DNA from 2 places in the Rhizobium sp. N324 genome. Region 2 is predicted to be linked to the other one. Evidence: riboswitches for the same ligand, from Rfam matches in the RefSeq annotation. Region 2 holds a riboswitch; the other holds the start of a gene.
What was found. Region 2 has a riboswitch for S-adenosylmethionine ahead of metA (homoserine O-acetyltransferase MetA). Riboswitches for the same ligand answer to the same signal wherever they lie in the genome.

Region 1 (5,711 bases), 720 kb from region 2:
GGCGATCCATCCCTAAGGATTGAAGGCGGATCCGCCGTTTCATCTGGCGAGTGTGATCCGATCCGGAGTAAGATCACACCGTCGGCGCACCGGAAGGGATGGACATGAAACCCGCACTCATCGGCCTCATCGGCACCCTCATTCTCACCGGGTGCAATACCGTCACCTATAGTGGCCCCGGCCTGGAACCGATCCCGGGAAGCATCACCTATAACGGCCAGCCGCGCAGCAAACTCACCAAATCACCTGCTGGCTCCGCCTTCCCGCATGATTTCATCGACCAATACGGCCGGCAGGTAGAAGAAACCTACATCATCCAGCCCGATCGGAGCCTGATCATCGCGCATCGGCAGTACAAGCCGATCCGGTTTTTTGGGGATTAGAGAAGGTCGCTGGAAAGGCAGCTGGAGCGGGTGAAGGGAATCGAACCCTCGTATTCAGCTTGGGAAGCTGCTGCTCTACCATTGAGCTACACCCGCGATGCGCTGAGATTTCCAACAGATGGGGGCTGCTGTCAAGTCACGCGACACGCAAGCTGTCAGATGCGGAAGTGCTTCGAGAGTTTGAGGCCCTGGGCCTGGTAGTTGGAGCCGAGGCCGGAGCCGTAGAGGCTGGTCGGTTTTTCCTGCATGTGTTCGTAGACGAGGCGGCCGACGATCTGGCCGTCTTCGAGGATGAAGGGCACTTCGTGGCTGCGCACTTCGAGCACGGCACGGCTGCCGCGGCCGCCGGCCGGGGCGTGGCCGAAGCCCGGATCGAAGAAGCCGGCATAGTGAACGCGGAATTCGCCGACCAATGGGTCGAAGGGGGTCATTTCGGCGGCATAATCCGGTGGCACGTGCACGGCCTCGCGCGAGACGAGGATATAGAATTCGTCCGGATCGAGGATCAGTTCGTTGCGGCCGCGGCTATAGAGCGGTTCCCAGAAATCGAAGATGTCGTGCTCGGCCTTCTTGTCGACATCGACGACGGCGGTGTGGTGTTTGCCGCGATAGCCGATCAGGCCGTCTTCATCTCCGGCCAGATCGATCGACAGCGCGATGCCGCCGCCCGAGACGTTCGGCTGCTTGCTGGCGACCAGCGTCTCGCTTTCATGCAGTTTCAGCAGTTCCGGCTCGCCGAGCAGGGCATGGCCGACGCGGAAGCGGATCTGCGACAGGCGCGAGCCGCGGCGCACGACGATCGGGAAGGTGCGCGGGCTGATTTCGAGATAGAGCGGGCCGGCATAGCCAGCCGGGATCTTGTCGAATTCCTGGGCGTAATCGGTAATGACGCGGGTGAAAATGTCCAGTCGGCCAGTCGAGCTCTTCGGATTGGCAGAGGCCGACATGTCGGCCGGCAGCGCCAAACTCTCCATCAGCGGCACGATATAGACGCAGCCGGTTTCGAGCACCGCGCCTTCGGAAAGGTCGATCACGTGCAGGCTGAGGCGGTCGAGCTTATCCGAGACCAGATGCGAAGGGCCGGGCATGAAGCTGGCGCGCACCCGAAAAGCCTTGGCGCCCAAGCGCAGATCGAGGCTTGCCGGCTGGATCTGGTCGCGGTCCAGCTCCCGTTCGGAGATCAGACGCCCCGTTTCGAACAGCGCCGAGATCGCGCGGTCCGCCAGAATTCCCGTTTCACGAGCCATCATGCCTCATCCATCATTTGCCGCCGACAAAACCAAATACGGGGAATTGACGCAAGCAGCTAACAGCAGTATTGCAGAATTATCCCGTGGTGATTTGGCCGGTCGGCTTGCAGCCACGTTAAACAAGTGGCTAAAAAGACCGGGTTGAAACCGGTCTGCTTTTGCGGCCGGTTTTTTTGTTATGTGAAGGTGATGGCATGAGCAAGACCTGGCGCCCGGCAACCCAACTCGTCCACGGCGGAACCTTGCGTTCGCAATATGGCGAAACATCCGAGGCAATCTATCTCACGCAGGGCTTCGTCTATGACACGTCGGAAGCGGCCGAAGCCCGCTTCAAGGGCGAGACCGACGGCTACATCTACGCCCGCTACGGGAGCCCGACCAACGACATGTTCGAAAAGCGCATGTGCATGCTCGAAGGCGCCGAAGACGCCCGCGCCACCGCCTCCGGCATGGCGGCGGTCAGCGCGGCCATCCTCTGCCAGGTCAAGGCAGGCGACCATATTGTTGCGGCGCGCGCCCTCTTCGGTTCCTGCCGCTGGGTGGTGGAAACTCTGGCGCCGAAATACGGCATCGAGTGCACGCTGGTCGACGGCCGTGATCTGGCAAACTGGGAACAGGCAATCCGGCCGAACACCAAGGTGTTCTTCCTGGAAAGCCCGACCAACCCGACGCTCGAGGTGGTCGATATCGCAGGGGTCGCCAAGCTCGCCAACCAGGTCGGCGCCAAGGTCGTCGTCGACAACGTCTTCGCAACACCGCTCTTCCAGAAGCCGCTGGATCTCGGCGCCCATATCGTCGTCTATTCCGCCACCAAGCACATCGACGGCCAGGGCCGGTGCCTGGGCGGCGTCGTCCTGGCCGACAAGGCCTGGATCGACGAGAACCTGCATGACTATTTCCGCCATACCGGCCCGGCCATGTCGCCGTTCAACGCCTGGACGCTGCTGAAGGGCATCGAGACGCTGCCGCTGCGCGTCAAGCAGCAGACGCAGAATGCCGCGAAGATTGCCGATTTTCTGGCCGAGCAAGGCAAGGTCGCCAAGGTGATCTATCCCGGCCGCAAGGACCATCCGCAGGCCGACATCATCGCCAAGCAGATGACCGGCGGCTCGACACTTGTCGCCTTCGAGCTGAAGGGCGGCAAGGACGCGGCCTTTGCGCTGCAAAACGCGCTCGAGATCATCAAGATTTCCAACAATCTCGGCGACAGCAAGAGCCTGATCACCCATCCGGCGACGACGACGCATAAGAACCTTTCGGAGGAGGCGCGCGCCGAACTCGGCATTTCCCCCGGCACCGTCCGCCTTTCGGCCGGCATCGAGGATACCGACGACCTGATCGAGGATTTCGCCAAGGCGCTTGCCAAGGTCTCGGCCTGATCAGCTAATGGCGGCCGGACCTCATTTGGGGTTCGGCTCGCCGGACTGAAGACGATGCCGGGCCGGACCTCGAAGGCGAGGCCGGGGGAACAAGTTCGGCTGTGCCGGCGTTCGGAAGTGAATTAACGCTGCCAATTAGGCTTAACGATCGAAACACCTTCGATCAGGACCGTTTTATTCACGATCATCGTTCCGTTTCTTGACGGACAGGCCCTCTTATAAGATACGGGTAACATATCTTGACTAAGGTGCAAGGCATGTATCGCGCCCTCACAAAAGATATCGAAGTCGTCGTCGAGCCATTCTATCTGGAGGAGCAATCCGATCCGGACGACGATCGCTATGTCTGGGGTTACCGGATCGTCATCAGCAACAATTCCGGCATCGCCGTTCGCCTGGTCAACCGCTACTGGAATATCACCGATCAGAACGGGCAGGTGGACGAGGTGACCGGCCCCGGCGTCGTCGGCGAACAGCCACGGCTCAGCCCCGGCGACACCTACGAATATTCCTCGGGCTGCCCGCTCGACACGCCCTCCGGGCTGATGTTCGGCCATTACCAGATGGAAACGGATGAAGGCGAGATGTTCGATGTCGACATCCCCGCCTTCTCGCTGGATTCACCGGGGCTGCTGCGCGTGCTCAACTGACGGGTTGCTTGTCAGTTCGAACGCGAACGCCGTGCTTGCCGCATGGGTCCTCGGGTCAAGCCCGAGGACGACGGAGGGTGGGGACAACGACCGGCAGGAGGCGGGAGCCGGGAGCAAATTCATCAAAAAGTGTGCAGCGGTTTTGTTGGAAGGGTGCTTTACCTGCTTCTCACGCAAAATCGTTTGCGCATTTTGCTGGAATTCCCAGACATCCCGCCTCTTGCCGCTCGCTTCTCGCCACCCTCCGTCGTCCTCGGGCTTGACCTGAGGACCCATGCGGCAAACACTGCGCGTGGATGCGGCCGGATGCAGCCTTCCAGTCAGTACCAACATGGACGTCGTACCCGCGGTCGTGGATCCTCGGGCTTGCCCAGTCATCAATCGACTAAAGGTCGAAAGGATCCGAGGCCTGGGTGCCTGGCTTTGCTTCGAACGGATCTTTTGATTGTGGCGGCGCCGGCTGTTTCATGACCGCATCGTTTACCGCCTTTTGGCAGGCGAGCAACTCATCCGCTGCCCTCTCGGAATCTTTCAGACCGAGGGCAACAATCTCTTTTCCGTTAAAGCGGGCGCGAAAACTCAGTTTACCAGAGAACTCCTCAATCAAGTCGGTATCGTCGGTATCGATCCACAATGATTTGAGGCCGTCGAGATCCAGACCTCTCGCATCAGCCGTCCATTGAGTCTGGTCTAACGAAAGTTCGATGGGATAATGCTTACCTTTCTCCAACGATTTCCAGTTCGGATTTCCGAGCAGAATGTACAGAGGTTTGTCCTTTTTTCGGAAATTGAAGCCAAGACGAAAAATGGTGTCGTCATCAAAGGACGTCAGAACAAAACAGCCATTGTCTAAAGTCGGGTCGACAGCCACGGTCCAGCCCCCGACCTCTTTCCATTGGATTGCCTTATCATCAGCCAAGCCAATTTGTGGCATCGCAGCCATGAATGCGACTACGAAATAAAAAATGCGCATGAAGTCCCATCCCCGAACCAGTTGGATAAATGGTGCACAGTGACCACCAAAAGTCGAGTCACCGTGCTGCATCACCGCTAATCTTTTGTATTTGTTCTGCGCGTGCTCAACCGAGCCTACTCAGCCGGCTGAAGTTCGACCGGCTCGAAACGGTAGGTGGTCGAGCAGAATTCGCAGGTGACGGCGATCTCGCCGTTTTCCTGGCTGGCCTCGATCTCCTCGGCGGTGAAGCCCTTCAGCACGCCCTTGATCTTGTCGCGTGAACAGCTGCAGCGGTCGAAGACCGCCCGCGGTTCGTAGACGCGCACGCCGCGTTCGTGGAACAGGCGAAACAGCAGCCGCTCGGTGCCGACAAGCGGGTCGGTCAATTCATCGGCGTCGATGGTCTCTACAAGCGAACGGGCTTCGGTCCAGGCGTCGTCCTCGCCATGCGGGCGGCTTTCGGTATCGCCGTCGCCGCCGTGGAGATCCGGCTGGCGCATGCGCTCCGGCGCCTCAGGCAGGAACTGGGCGACAAGGCCGCCTGCCCGCCAGCGATGGCGCGGCTTGCCTGCCTCGTCGCGATCGAGGAGTTCGGCCGCGGCCAGGCGCACGCGCGTCGGGATCTGCTCCGACTGGCGGAAATAGACGCCGGCAATCTCTTCGAGCGAGGTGCCGTCGAGCGCGACGATGCCCTGATAGGGCTGGCCGAACTTGCCCTGGTCGATGGTGAAGGCGAGTATGCCGCGGCCGAGCAGTTGCTCCGGCTCGGTTTCCCCAGCTTCAATGGCTTTGTTGAGCAGCGCCTGGTCGAAACGGGCATAGGCGCGGACATTTTCCGGCGTCGAGAAATCGGCGACGAGAAGATCGACCGGGCCATCGCCCTTGGTCTGCACCGTGAACTTGCCGTCGAACTTCAGCGAGGTGCCGAGCAGCACCGTCAGCACCACGACTTCGGCAAGCAGCCGGGCGACGGGGGCGGGATAATGATGGCGCTCGAGGATGGCATCGAGCATCGGGCCGAGCTGGACGGCGCGGCCGCGCACATCCAGGCCCTCCACCTGGAAAGGGACGACATGGTCATCGCCGGCGAAATC
Region 2 (5,711 bases):
AAGGTGCCGTCCGGCAGCCGGGGATAGCGCCGATCGCAATGGCGACAAGGAAAAGTCAGATGTCTCGCACGCCTCGTTCCCGTTTTTTCACAGCACTTGCCGCCGGCAGTCTGGTCGCGCTTGGCCTATCGCAGGCCGCACAGGCGCAGGATAGCCAGCGCATTCGCGTCCGCGGCGCGATCGAAAGTCTGAGCGGCGACACGCTCGTCGTCAAGACGCGCGAAGGCGGCGATGCGACGATCACGCTGAAAGTCGGCTGGAAGGTCGGTGGCGTCAAAAAAGCTTCAGTCGAGGATATCAAGCCCGGCGATTTCGTCGGCGTTGCCTCGCTGCCGAAAGGCAGTGGTCCGGACGGGGCGATCGAGGTGCTGATCTTTCCGGCGTCGATGAGGGGGACCGGTGAGGGCAACCGTCCCTGGGATGTGCAGCCGAACAGTCAGATGACCAACGCGACGGTCAGCAATGCCGTCAAATCCGTCGACGGCCATATGATCACGCTGACCTATCAGGGCAAGGAAAAGACCATCACCATATCAGACGGCACGCCGATCGTGACCTTGGCGCCGGCGACCAAGGACGATCTGAAGGCCGGCGCCGGTGTCATCGTCACCGGCGAGAAAGCGGCGGACGGCAGCCTCTCGGCCAGCCAGGTGGCCGTCGGCCTGAATGGCATCACGCCGCCGATGTGACCTTCGTGACATCAACGGGATGTAGCGTCTGTCGGCGCGGCGCTCTATAGCGCCGGCGCAGGCATGGCGGCGGCGCCCGTACCGGCGCTGGTGCCGGTCTGGGTTACCTGCTGTTGCTGCGGTTCCTCGGATTTTGACGGCAGCGCCTGTAAGTGCAGCACGCGCGGCTTCAGCATCTCGAGATAGGCCTCGGAGCGGCCGATATAGATCATGCCGGTTTCGGGCATGGAGGTGAGCAGCCCGGCCATGGTTTCCTGCCATTCCGGCTCCATGCCCTCAAGCACTTCGTCGAAAATGATCCAGCGCGGGCGCACGAGAAGCAGGCGGGCGAAGCCGATTGCCTTCTGTTCGTCGCTGTCGAGCAATTTGTCCCAGCGGGCGCGGGTATCGAGCCTTGAGATCAGCGAATGCAGGCCGGCCTTCTCGAGGGCTGCCTCGACGGCGGCTTTCTCGTGGGCATCGGGGCTTTCGGGGAAGGCCAGCGCTTCACGCAGCGTGCCGCCGGGGATATAGGCGATCTGCGGGACGAACAGCATGTCGTCGATCGGCGGCAGACCCATCGTGCCGCTGCCGCACGGCCAGAGGCCGGCCATCGCTTGGAACAGCAGCTTGCGGTTGACGCTGTGGTCGCCGTTGATCATGATCTTTTCGCCAGCCTTGATCACGACATCGGTTTCGCGCAGGCGGAAGCCGCCGCATTCCTCGATGTCCTCGCCGATCTTGGCGACGATCACCACGTCTTTCAGCGTCAGCGTGTCGGCCGCGGTGTTTTCATACGTGATGCCATCCTTCAGCTCGAAGTCCTCGTCGGTTTCCAGCAGCGCCTCGCGGAAATCGGTGACGCGCATCAGCGTGGCGCGCCATTCGGCGATCGGACCGAAATTGGCGACATACCAGCGCAGGGCCGTATTGACCTGGTTGAAGGCGCCGACCGACATCATCAGCTGGCCAAGCGTGAGGCCGCCGGAGAAATAGGCTGGCGCGGCGACGATGATCGGAATGACGATCACCAGCCAGCCGTAACCGGCCGAAACCCAGGTGAGGTTGGTATTGGCCATGGCGAGCCGCTTCACGACCCTCAGCACCGAGCTGATGTCGGTGTTGATGCGCCGGCGTTCATTCTCCTCGCCGCGGGCGACGGTGATCGCCGGCATGTTCTCATTGGCATGCATCAGGGTGAAGCGAAGCTCGGCTTCCTTCGAGAAGCGGTCGGCATTGAGCTTGACCAGCTTGCGGCCGACGACCTGGCTCAGCACCGAGGCGGAGGCGGCGTAGAAAATCGCCGCCCAGACCATGTAGCCCGGAATCGAGAAGCTATGGCCGCTGATGTGGAAGATGAAGCCGCTGGAAAGCTCCCAGAGCACGCCGATGAAGCTGACGAGAAGAATGGTCGCCTGCAGCAGGCCGAGAACGAGGCCCGTCGTGCTTTCGGCGAGGTTGCGGGAATCCTCGTGCAGGCGCTGGTCGGGATTGACGCCGATCAGGCCGCTGGAGGAGAGCCGCAGCGCCCGCTTGCGCTTCAGCCACTGATCGACCAGATCGCGCGACAGGCCTTCGCGCATATAGAGCGCCGTCATCTGGTTCAGCCAGGCCTGCAGCACGTTGAGCAGCAGCAGCGTACCGGCGATCATCGCGAAGATTTCGAGCTGATGGAAGAATTCGCCGAGGTCGCGGCGCTCCAGCGAATCGTAGAAGGGGGCGTTCCACTCGTTGAGGATGACCTGACCATAGGCCGTCGCCAGGATGACGAGGATCAGCACGGTCGCCAGAAACAGCACCTTGCCACGCACTTCAGAATTCCAGAATGCGGAGAACATCACTCCGAGGCGGTAAGTCAGGCTGAGATCATACCCTACCCTATCCTGCCTTCGGATGCCCGGCCTCCCCTCGGTCTTATCTGCCATTACGCTTTTCCAACATCGCCCATGCTTACCATTATTAACATGGTGGCGTTACCGGTCTATCAACAGATTCTATCAGTCATTAAACTGTGATGATGCTTGCATGGGTCGCTGCCGCATGCATTCGGCAGTTGATTCGCGGCACGACTGGGTCTAATTAAGCATCCGTGGTGATTTGGCCGGCCGGCTTGCAGCCACGTTAAAAAATTCGCTAAAGGGCCGCGTGCGGACCGGTAGCGATTTTTTTCGCCGCCGGTTTTTTGCTTTTTTGATCGAGTGACCGCAATGCCCATCAAGATCCCCGATACGCTGCCCGCCTTTGAAACCCTGGTTCAAGAGGGTGTGCGGGTGATGACCGAGACGCTGGCGATCCGTCAGGATATAAGACCGCTGCAGATCGGGCTGCTCAACTTGATGCCGAACAAGATCAAGACTGAATTGCAGATGGCCCGCCTCGTTGGCGCCTCGCCGCTGCAGGTCGAACTGTCGCTGATCCGCATCGGCGGCCACAAGGCGAAGAACACCTCCGAAGATCACCTGCTTGCCTTTTACCAGACCTGGGAGGAGGTGAAGCACCGCAAATTCGACGGCTTCATCATCACCGGGGCACCGATCGAGCTCCTGCCCTATGAGGACGTTACCTATTGGCCGGAGATGCAGGAGATTCTCGACTGGACGGAAACGAATGTGCATTCGACGATGAATGTCTGCTGGGGCGCGATGGCGGCGATCTATCACTTCCACGGCGTTCCGAAATACGAGCTGAAAGAGAAGGCCTTCGGCGTCTACCGCCACCGCAACCTCAAGCCTGCGTCGATCTATCTCAACGGCTTTTCCGACAATTTCGAGGTGCCGGTATCGCGCTGGACCGAAGTGCGCCGCGACGATATCGAGAAATCGGACAAGCTGGAGATCTTGATGGAATCCGGCGAGATGGGCGTCTGCCTCGTGCACGAGAAGCGGGGCCGGCGGCTCTACATGTTCAACCACGTCGAATATGATTCCACCTCGCTGTCAGACGAGTATTTTCGCGACGTCAATGCCGGCGTGCCGATCAAGATGCCGCACAACTATTTCCCGCATAACGATCCGGCGCTTGCGCCGCAGAACCGCTGGCGCAGCCATGCGCATCTTTTGTTCGGGAACTGGATCAACGAGATCTACCAGACGACGCCCTTTGATGTGGAGGAGATCGGCACGGATCTGTGAGCGATGTTCCTTTCTGATCGCGGCCGGTTGCGGTTTGGACCAAATGCGGGCAGGTTCCGGTCGGATTGCTAGATATCAAATGGACGGTCGATCATGTCGGATAAGTTGGAGCGGGAAGTTTTCGGGCAGACGAAGGCGGGCGAGACCGTCTATCGCGTCGTCATCAAGGGCGGCGGGCTGACGGCCAAGATCATTACCTGGGGCGCGGTCATCCAGGATCTGCGCCTGGAAGGGCATGACGCGCCGCTGCAACTCGGCTTCGAGGATTTCGACAGCTACCCGCTTTATTCGGCCTATTTCGGCGCGACACCCGGCCGTTGCGCCAATCGTGTCGGCGGCGGCGCCTTTACGCTCGACGGCAAGAAGCATCAGCTCGAGCTGAACGAAAACGGCGTGACGCATCTGCATGGCGGCAGCGACAATATCGCCAAGCGCAACTGGACGGTCGTCGAGCATGACGTCGACCGCGTGGTGCTGAAGATCGTCGATCCCGATGGCCGCGCCGGCTATCCCGGCAATTGCACCATCCAGGCAACGTTCCGGGTGCACGGCAACGGCGAATTGTCGGTGACCTACGAATCCACAAGCGACCAGCCGACGCTCGCCAATGTCTGCCAGCATGCCTATTTCAATCTCGACGGCCGCGAGGATGCGCTTGGCCACGACATCATGATCGCCGCCGACCACTATCTGCCGACCGACGAGAAACAGGTGCCGACCGGCGAGATCCGTTCCGTCGCCGGCACGGAATTCGATTTCCGCGAGATGGCGCCGATGAAGCGTTTCGTCGGCAGCGAACAGGTGATGTACGACCATAATTTCTGCCTGTCCGGCGAGCGCACCGCCAAGCGCAGCGTCGCGCTCGCCCGCAGCCTCTATTCCGGTGTGTCGCTTGAGGTGCGCAGCACGGAGCCCGGCGTGCAGTTCTATGCCGGCTTCAAGCTCAACACCGGCGCTCCCGGCCTCGGCGGGCGCAAATACGGCCCGTTCGCCGGCTTCTGCCTGGAGACGCAGGTCTGGCCGGACGCCATCAACCACCAGGGTTTCCCGAATGCGGTGCTGCGCCCCGGCGAAGTGCTGCGCCAGGAGACGGATTACATCTTCACCAAGAGCTGAGCGTCTTTTTCAGCAGACGCACGGCTGTCAAATTCTATCGCTATCAAAACCTCTCCGGCGCCCGGGGAGGTTTTTTCTTGCCTGCGTGATTTCAGTCTTGCTGATTGGTTCTAAATAGGTTCTATTGTCTGCCCATGGATAGAACCAGTCTGATAGCGGAGCTGAACAGCCGCGGCCTGCGTGACCAGGCGCTGACCGGGCCGCTCTACAAGCGGCTGGCGCAGACACTGATCGGCCTTATCCAGGAAGGATTGCTGAAGCCCGGCACGGCGCTACCGGGAGAGCGCGACCTTGCCGAAGCCTTGAAGCTCGGCCGTGTCACCGTGCGCACCGCCTATCGCGATCTGATGGCGTCGGGCGCCCTGGAATCGCGCCACGGCAGCGGTACCTTCGTATCGAGCAGGGTGGAGCGCATGGAGCAGTCGCTCTGGCGGCTTTCCTCCTTCTCCGCCGACATGCGCTCGCGCGGACGCCTGCCGGCGGCACGGATCTTGTCACGGGCGGTCAATACGCCGTCGCCGGAGGAATCCTTCCTGCTCGGCCTCGGCGGCGACGAGCCGGTGCTGCGGCTCGATCGGCTGCGTCTCGCCGACGGCCTGCCGCTGGCGATCGAACGCGCCGTGGTGCCGATCAAGTTCCTGGGCGAGGATGCCGGCGGCGAGGGATCGCTTTATGATGCGCTGACGGCCAGCGGCCACCGGCCGGTGCGGGCGCTGCAGCGGCTGACCGCGGTCACGCTCGACCCGTCCTCCGCAGCGATGCTGAATGTCGAGGTCGGCGCGCCGGCGCTGCTGAT

Region 1: linked by a shared signal. The riboswitch ahead of AMK05_RS02815 (O-succinylhomoserine sulfhydrylase) and the one ahead of metA (homoserine O-acetyltransferase MetA) in region 2 are both predicted to bind S-adenosylmethionine.

The regions. Positions count from the first base shown of each region.
Region 1 covers NZ_CP013630.1:572,243-577,953, reverse strand. The annotation lists gene AMK05_RS02830 (hypothetical protein) at 105-383, shown strand; tRNA gene AMK05_RS02825 (tRNA-Gly) at 406-479, opposite strand; gene AMK05_RS02820 (2'-deoxycytidine 5'-triphosphate deaminase) at 539-1,633, opposite strand; SAM riboswitch at 1,707-1,785, shown strand; gene AMK05_RS02815 (O-succinylhomoserine sulfhydrylase) at 1,828-3,012, shown strand; gene apaG (Co2+/Mg2+ efflux protein ApaG) at 3,270-3,662, shown strand; gene AMK05_RS02805 (hypothetical protein) at 4,048-4,635, opposite strand; gene AMK05_RS02800 (Hsp33 family molecular chaperone) at 4,752-5,711, opposite strand, start outside.
Region 2 covers NZ_CP013630.1:4,490,365-4,496,075, reverse strand. The annotation lists gene AMK05_RS21650 (hypothetical protein) at 60-689, shown strand; gene AMK05_RS21645 (ABC transporter ATP-binding protein/permease) at 734-2,593, opposite strand; SAM riboswitch at 2,748-2,825, shown strand; gene metA (homoserine O-acetyltransferase MetA) at 2,876-3,799, shown strand; gene AMK05_RS21635 (aldose epimerase family protein) at 3,893-4,915, shown strand; gene AMK05_RS21630 (GntR family transcriptional regulator) at 5,050-5,711, shown strand, end outside.